DNA from 2 places in the Pedomonas sp. genome. Region 2 is predicted to be linked to the other one. Evidence: riboswitches for the same ligand, from Rfam matches in the RefSeq annotation. Region 2 holds a riboswitch; the other holds the start of a gene.

Region 1 (3,833 bases), on a different contig from region 2:
CTGCAGGGCATGGCCTTCGCGCTCCTCTATGCGGTGGCGGGCGTTCCCATCGGGCTTCTCGCCGATCGACTGCAACGCAAGCGCATCATCGCCGCCGGCGTCCTGTTCTGGAGCGCAGCGACCGCCCTTTGCGGCCTGGCCGGTAACTATGCGCTGCTGTTTGCCGCGCGCATGGGCGTCGGGCTCGGCGAAGCGGCCCTTTCCCCCGCCGCGCATTCTTACTTGAGCGATGCCTACCCGCGTCCGAAACTGGCGCGGGCGATGGCGGTCTATGCGCTCGGTATCACCATTGGCGCAGGGGCGGCGCTGATGATCGGCGGCAAAGTCGTCGACCTGATCGCCTTCAGCGGCGATGTCACCCTGCCGCTTCTGGGCACGCTGAGGCCCTGGCAGGCCACCTTCCTGCTGGTTGCCAGCCCTGGCATCGTGGTGGCACTGCTGGTCGCCATGATCCGCGAACCGCGCCGCGCCAGCCTGAACAGCACAGGCAGCGCGCCGGAGGCATCCGGCATCTTGCCACTGCTTGCCCACCTGCGCCGCCACGCGCGCGTGTTTATCAGCATTTACCTGAGTTCCTGCGCTCTTGGGATCATGGGCTATGGCATGAGCGCCTGGTATCCAACGCTGCTGATCCGCAGCTTTGGACTGACGCCGGGCGAGGCCGGCTGGCATCTTGGCCTGGTGTTCCTGGTCCTCGGCAGCGCAGGCTCGATCGGCGGGGGCCTGCTCGCCGAGCGCATGGCTCTGCGGGGCCGCTTTGACGCCAATCTACGGGTTGTGGCGCTGACGACGCTGGCGGTTGCAGTGCCGGCCATCTGCGCGCCATTGATGCCCAGCGCTCTTCTGGTCGTACTGATGTTCGCCCCGGCGTGCTTCTTCTTTCACGCCTATTTCGGCTGTTCGGTGGCAGCGCTTCAGCTTGCCACGCCCAACCGGATGCGGGCGACCAACGCCGCACTCTTTCTTCTGGCCAACAGCCTTGTCGGACTGTCGATCGGCACGGCTGTCGTGCCGCTGATCAACGCTGTCCTGTTTGACGGCATGAGCGACCTTGGTCCCTCGCTTGCCGTCGTTGCGGCCTTTTCAACGGTCACGGGCGCCATGTTCGCCTTCAGCGGCCTCAAGGCATACGGCAAGCTGGTTTTGGATAACGCTGAAGCGGCCTGACCTCCTGTCGCGCGGCAGAGGGCGAGCAGCGGGCTTGCTTTCTCTGAGCGCCTGCCGCTCGCTGCGCCAAGGGCACAGCGGCGCTCGCGCGTGTCCGGCCGGTTTGTTTTGCTTTTGCGCGATCTGACGCAAACGCGGGCCAACTCCTTCAGGCCGATTTTAAATTCAGCGTTTAATCTCAGCAAGGACGCGCGACGTCCGCGTTCTTTACAGGACGACGCCGAGTATGAAAGTGGCTTGGATTGTTCGTTGCGATTGCGTATACCCGCTGTCGAAGCGGCTTTTGGCTGCTTCGTGATCGCGCCGGTGCCCTGAGAAGGGCTTAATAGGGAATACGGTGCGGGTGATGCGATCACCCAAATCCGTGGCTGTCCCTGCAACTGTAAGCGGCGAGCGCGATGCATATCGCTGGCGACCCAAGAAGGGCGCCGGCAGCCACTGGGCCGGACGCTAAATCATGCGAGGCCTGGGAAGGCTTTGCATCAAGCTATGACCCGTGAGCCAGGAGACCTGCCTGCGTCTGGTCGCTCTTGCCTTGGCCCAGGGGATGGCCGCGGCACGGAACTCCGTCTGAGCGACGCACGTGCGGTGGAGCCGCACTGACAAGGGCTTCCGGGCGCTGCAGGCGTCCGCCTGGAGGCGTGCGTCAGCCGTTCGCGCGGAGGCTCCCCGTCAGGTCTCGCTGACGCCGACGGGGTATGAGTGACATGCACTCCCGCGATCTTTTTCAAGCGGCGTTTGCCGCAACCCTTCTCTTTGCCTTTAAGGCCGCTCGAGCAGACAACAGCCCGGATATTATCGTCACGGGCGTCGGCGTCGAGGAAACGCTCCCGCAGGAGCTGGCCCGCTACGGACACGACCTCGAGACGATCAGCGAGGAGGCTCTCCAGAGGAGCGGTGCGGTCGATGTTGCCGCCGCCCTCCAGTCGGTGCCCGGCCTTTACGTGAAGCCGGGAAGCGGTCCGTTCAGCTATGTGGACCTGTCCCTTCAGGGGTCACGGACACAGGACGTGCTGTGGACGGTTGATGGCGTGCGCATCAACAACCGGCTTTATGGCAGCACGTCGCCCAATGACACGCTCCCGGCCAGCATGGTCGAGCGTATCGAAGTGCTGAAAGGCGGCGAGAGCCTGTTCTATGGCACGCAGGCTGCCGCCGGTGTCATCAACGTCGTCACCCGCTCGTTCAGCGATACATTCGGCGGACAGGTGAACGGCACTCTCGACAGCCGTGCGGGCACCGGTGTGGACGGCTTTGTCCGTGGCGGCATGAACGGCCACCGCTTCGTCGCCTGGGCCTCGCGCAACCAGTCGGATGGATATCGCCCCTACAGCGTGATGGAACCAAGTGCGACCGACCGCAAACGCGGCTATGAGCTTTGGTCGGTCGGCGGGAAGTATCGGTATGATTTCGGGTCGGATGTATTGCTGAGCCTGCAGTATCAGCACACCGAGGCAAAACTCGATAACCTCTCACCGACACGCGTGCGCGAGAGCCGGAACGACCGCAACGAGGAAATCGCGAGCCTTCGCCTGGATTATGTGGGCAGCGATACCGTCCAGTTTTACCTGAAGGCCTATTATCACGACTGGAACACCGCCTACGTCCAGATCCGCAACGATGTGGCAACCGGCGCACCCGTCGTCCTCTATCCGGCGGGTACCTACTGGGGCTTCAAGGACTATGGCGGCAGCGCGCTCGCCCGGCTGCGGCTACACCCCGGCTTCGAGTATCTGATCGGCTACGATAACCAGAGTTTCAAGGGACGTGACGACGTCCTGCTTACGGCCACGACCAAGGAGGAGGTCCATGCCGGCATTTTCCAGATCCGCACCACCGACGACCTCATTGAGCGCGCCCGCCTTGCCGCCGGTCTGCGTTACAACGACGGCAGCGGCGCTAAAAAAACGGTCTGGAACGCCTCGGGCCGCTTTGATGTGAGCAAATATCTTTATCTCGAGGCGAGCGGCGGCTCGTCGTTCCTCCTGCCCTCTGCCTCGCAGCTCTATCAGATCGACCCCTGCTGCGAGAAGGGCAACCCGAACCTTGCCCCCGAGGAGAGCCTCGGCGTTAACTTGAGTGCGGGCGGCGTGATCGCGCAGACGGCCCTCAACTGGCAGGCAACGCTGTTCGCGCGCCGGATCGATAACCTGATCGACATCAGCTACACCGACCCCGCATTTCCGGACGGCATCTACGTCAATGTCGACAAGCGCGTGAACGTGCGGGGGGCAGAGTTGCAGCTGACCGCACGCCTTAATGGCGGCTGGCAGCTGGCTGCGAGCTACACCTACACCCGGTCGCGCAACTCCGGGTCCGACCTGCAGCGTGACCGCACGCCAAGGCACCTGGCGCGCGGCAGTATCGCCTACACCCCGGTTGACATTCCCTTCGGGGCCAATCTTTCCCTTAACTGGGTGGGCGATGCCTGGAGTACCGTCTCTGGCTTTGGCCGGCGCAACTACGGCAATTATGTCGTCGTCGACGCCGGTTTTCAGCTCTACCCGGACGGCGCTGCGCGGCGTCATCGCGTCGGCGTCAACGTCGAGAACGTCTTTAATAAGGATTATGCCACGCGCGGCTACGGCTCGGCGCTGCGCGACGACGGCAGCGGCCGCTTCCTCTATTTCACGCGCGGCGTGCCGCGCACGCTTCGGGTCAGCTAT
Region 2 (3,833 bases):
TGCCGCGCAGTGCCGCGCCACGCCCCGGTGTCCGGTTCATAGCCTGTCCTCCAGCAGGAAAAGCCCGGTGAGTTGGGCCGTGCGCGGGCGTATGTCCCACACCTGGAAGCGCAGCAGCGCGGCATAGGGCAGATCGATCGTCCAACACTGGCGCATGTCCCACCCGAGCAGGACCGAGAGGGCCGCCCGCATGCTGCCGCCATGGGCAACAATGAGAGTGGGCCGGGGAGAGAGGGTCTCCAGTGCCCGGCTCACACGGGCCGTTAAATCGGACCAGCGTTCACCTTGCGGCGGCGGGCATCGATCCGGATCTGCATAGAAGTCCCGAAGGGCATCCGGTGCAATGGATGCAGCCGGCTGCCCGTCCCATGCGCCGAAATTCAACTCGCGCAGGTCAGCGCTCAGAGCAACGGTCAGCGCCGGCTGGCTTTGACCGGACAGCCGCTCGGCCGTGATCCGGGCCGTCGCCTGGCAGCGCGCCAGATCTGAGGAAAGGATTTGCGTAATGCCCTGTGCGGACAGGCGCTCGCTCTGAGCCCGAGCCTGCCTCTCGCCCAGGGCCGACAAGGGGCTGTCCGTCCAGCCCAGCATGGCCCCGGTCTGTGCTGGCATCCCATGCCGGAGCATCCACAAGGGCCAGGCGGCGGGGCCCTGACCCGCGACCACAGCCTGCGGGGCATGCTGTCCCTCGGTGCGCTTCCCGGTCATCCGGCCAAGGCTGTCGCGCGGCGCTGGGGCAGGTTGCCGCTGAGCGCTTCGTCGATCGTTGCCATCTGGTTGTGCGCGGCGAGGGCGGCTTTGACCAGCAAGGCTGCAACAGCAGCGCCGCTGGCCTCGCCCAGGCGCATGTTCAACTGCAGCAGCGGCGACAGGCCGAAATGCTGCAGGACCCGCAGGTGCCCCGGCTCTTCGGATTGATGTCCGGCCAGGCAGTGCTGGATGATCTGCGGATTCTGAACAGCGAGCGGCGCTATGGCAGCGCAGCAGATGAAGCCATCGAGCAGAACCGGAATGCGCCTCAGCCGAGCGCCAAGAACCGCGCCTGCCATGGCCGCCAGTTCGCGCCCGCCCACGGCTGCCAGCAGGTCCAGCGCCATGCGCGGGGTGTCGCCGTGGAGCGCAACCGCTCGCCTCACCACGTCGATTTTTCGCTGGACCCCCAGTGGGTCGACGCCGGTGCCACGGCCCACCCATTCTGCCGGCGCACCGCCATAGATCAGGCAGGCAAGCGCCGCTGCCGTCGTTGTGTTGGCAATGCCCATCTCACCGATGACGAGAAGGTCCGTGTCGGCGCTGATCGCCTGCGCACCGATCGAGAGGGCCCTCAGCACCTCGGCTTCGGTCATGGCCGCACCCGCCGTGAAATCGGCAGTCGGGCAGTCCAGCTCCAGCGAGACCACTTGAAACTCGAAGCCGGCAACGCCGCAGAGCGCATTGATGGCTGCGCCGCCGCGCTCGAAATTCAGCACCATGTCGCGCGTCGTCTCGGGCGGAAAGGCGCTGACCCCGTGCCGGGCGATGCCATGGTTGCCGGCGAAGACCACCGTCTGGCCCCGGCGCAGGCAGGGGTGCTGCGTGCCTTGCCAGCCCGCCATGAACAGGGCGATTTCTTCCAGCCGTCCCAACGAGCCTTCCGGTTTGCAGAGGGACCTCTGGAGTGCGCGTGCCTGCTCGACAGCCGCCGTATCCGCTTCGGGAAGTGCAGCCAGCGCCGCGTCAAGCGCAGCGCGATCAGGAAACGAAGTCATTCTGCAACAAATCCGGCCGGGGGCATGCGTGTGATGAAGTGACCCTTCACGCCTTCGGGCCACTGGCGATACGGCACGACGCCCTCCGGGCTCGCCGCATATTGGGCCGCGTAATCCAGAATGGCGGTTGCATCTTCGAGCGTCGGCGCGAAACGGCCGAGCACGTAGCTGATCTTGTCTGGTGCGCGCAGGTGCACGGTGCAGTGCTCGCCGCACGCAAACAGGCAGGGCATTTCTTGAATGGCGACGGCGGCATAGTCCGGTCGCGCCTTTTGTACGTCGCGTAGCAGATCGGCCAGCAGTCGCCCGCCGCGCCGTCCCTCGTCGTCAGAGGGCTGATCCTTGGCAAGACGGCAGGTGTTGCAAACGACAACGGCCGCTACATTTTCAACTGGGGTGAGCATAATGCCTCTCCCGTCGGCCTGCGGGCAGCGCAGGCCATGGTTCACAACAGATGCCCTTCGTGCTGCCGCGTTGCTGCGGCAACTCAATGGGCGCTCATGTCGTCCTGCGGGAGGTCCCGTTCGCCCGGCACTCCCTGGCCAGCCGAAAGACGACGGCAACAGGCAGGTCTCCTGGCTCGCGGGTCATCGCCTTGCCGGTCGCCTTCTCGGGAGGGTGTCCCAATGGCTCTGTGACCGAAGACTTGCCGCTGACAGTTGCAGGGACAGCCGGGGATTCGCACCCCATTCCCGTTTTCATCCCCCTAAGGGGGAACCTGTTGCACGAGGGGTCATAGGAATGTTGCCGCCATGCCGTCAACCCGTCTGGTTGTCCTATCCGGAATGTGCAGCGCGCCGACCTGATGCGGAGCCTTGAAATCTGCCGTGAGGCCGGTGTGCAAGAAAATCGAGGAAGCAGCCCGCTTTGCAGCGAGGATGACCTCTTGGGCGTTCTTGGGTTGAAGAAGATCAGCATTGTTGGGCGTCTTCCCGTGCAGAGGCGCTCCCAACCGTGGTTGCACCATTGCCGCCATACCCTTAACGCCTTGGCTCGGACGATTTGAATTCCTTGGGATTGATCCCGGTCAGGCTTTTGAAGGCGCGGGCGAAGGAGCTTTGGCTCTCAAAGCCGACCTCAGCAGCGATCGTGCCGATCGGCAGCTTGCCTTCATTGAGCAGGGCCGCGGCTTTCAGGAGTCTGGCGCGCTGCCGGTATTGCTCCCAGCTCATCCCGATGGATGCCTGGAATTTGCGTCGCAAGGTACGCTCGGACAAACCGCAATGCTTGCTGACAGTGGCGATATCGCAGGTCTTAAGGTTCTTGCGGGTATAAAGGGCAGCCGTTTCCAGCCGCTCGTCGGGCAGACTGGGCAGGCGCAGAGGCGCCTCCTCTTCGATCCATTCGGTGCACAGGCAGGCCAGCGCCTGGAAGTAGGCGTGGCCCGTTCGGTCCAGTTCGCCATAGAGCGGCCAGCGCATCGCCCCCATCACCATCTCGCGCATGAGCGGGGAGACCTGGATGATGCGGATCCTGTCTCCGGCAACAGGGATCATGTGGGGCTCGAAGAAGATCGAGGCAGAGCGTACCCGATGGATCCGGGTGCGGTGGACGACGCCCGCCGGGATCCAGGCCGCCAGCGCCCGGGGAATGAAGTAGCTCCCGAAGCGATCCTCCACTTCGATCATGCCGCTGAAGGCATACTGGAGCTGATGCATGTCATGGCAGTGCCATGGCGTGTCCAGATCATAGTCGTCCTGCGGAATGGCGCCGGCGCAGGGGCGCATCGATGGGGCCACCATCGGCACCATCTTGAACTCAGGGTCGCTCCCAGACATGAGTGTTTGGCCGTTCATGCACAAAGTTTGTCCGATCCGAATGATACGGTCAATCGAGGACTTGGTATCAAAAGGGGAGACCGTTCAATCAATAAACAAAGTGGGTGAGACATGGCGGATGCGAAACAGGACGATATCTCTCAGAATGCGCGCAAATACTGGTCGGCGGCGGGCTATCTGCCGGGCGGCGTGATCCGCGAGGTTGATTATGCTTCGCAGTCGACGGGTCTGCACCCCTCCCTCGAGGGGATCAAGATCGTCGATACCGACACCCATATCACCGAGGCGCCTGACCTGTTCACTTCGC

The links. Region 2 has a riboswitch for cobalamin ahead of VIG90_RS03145 (DUF1636 domain-containing protein). Riboswitches for the same ligand answer to the same signal wherever they lie in the genome.
Region 1: another riboswitch for cobalamin. It lies ahead of VIG90_RS10470 (TonB-dependent receptor); the one in region 2 lies ahead of VIG90_RS03145 (DUF1636 domain-containing protein).

Annotation. Positions count from the first base shown of each region.
Region 1 is NZ_DATBUP010000137.1:4,355-8,187, forward strand. It holds gene VIG90_RS10465 (MFS transporter) at 1-1,167, shown strand, start outside; cobalamin riboswitch at 1,455-1,699, shown strand; gene VIG90_RS10470 (TonB-dependent receptor) at 1,866-3,833, shown strand, end outside.
Region 2 is NZ_DATBUP010000036.1:25,538-29,370, forward strand. It holds gene cobS (adenosylcobinamide-GDP ribazoletransferase) at 1-40, opposite strand, end outside; gene VIG90_RS03135 (histidine phosphatase family protein) at 37-627, opposite strand; gene cobT (nicotinate-nucleotide--dimethylbenzimidazole phosphoribosyltransferase) at 705-1,748, opposite strand; gene VIG90_RS03145 (DUF1636 domain-containing protein) at 1,745-2,152, opposite strand; cobalamin riboswitch at 2,297-2,485, opposite strand; gene VIG90_RS03150 (hypothetical protein) at 2,482-2,724, opposite strand; gene VIG90_RS03155 (helix-turn-helix transcriptional regulator) at 2,729-3,544, opposite strand; gene VIG90_RS03160 (amidohydrolase family protein) at 3,638-3,833, shown strand, end outside.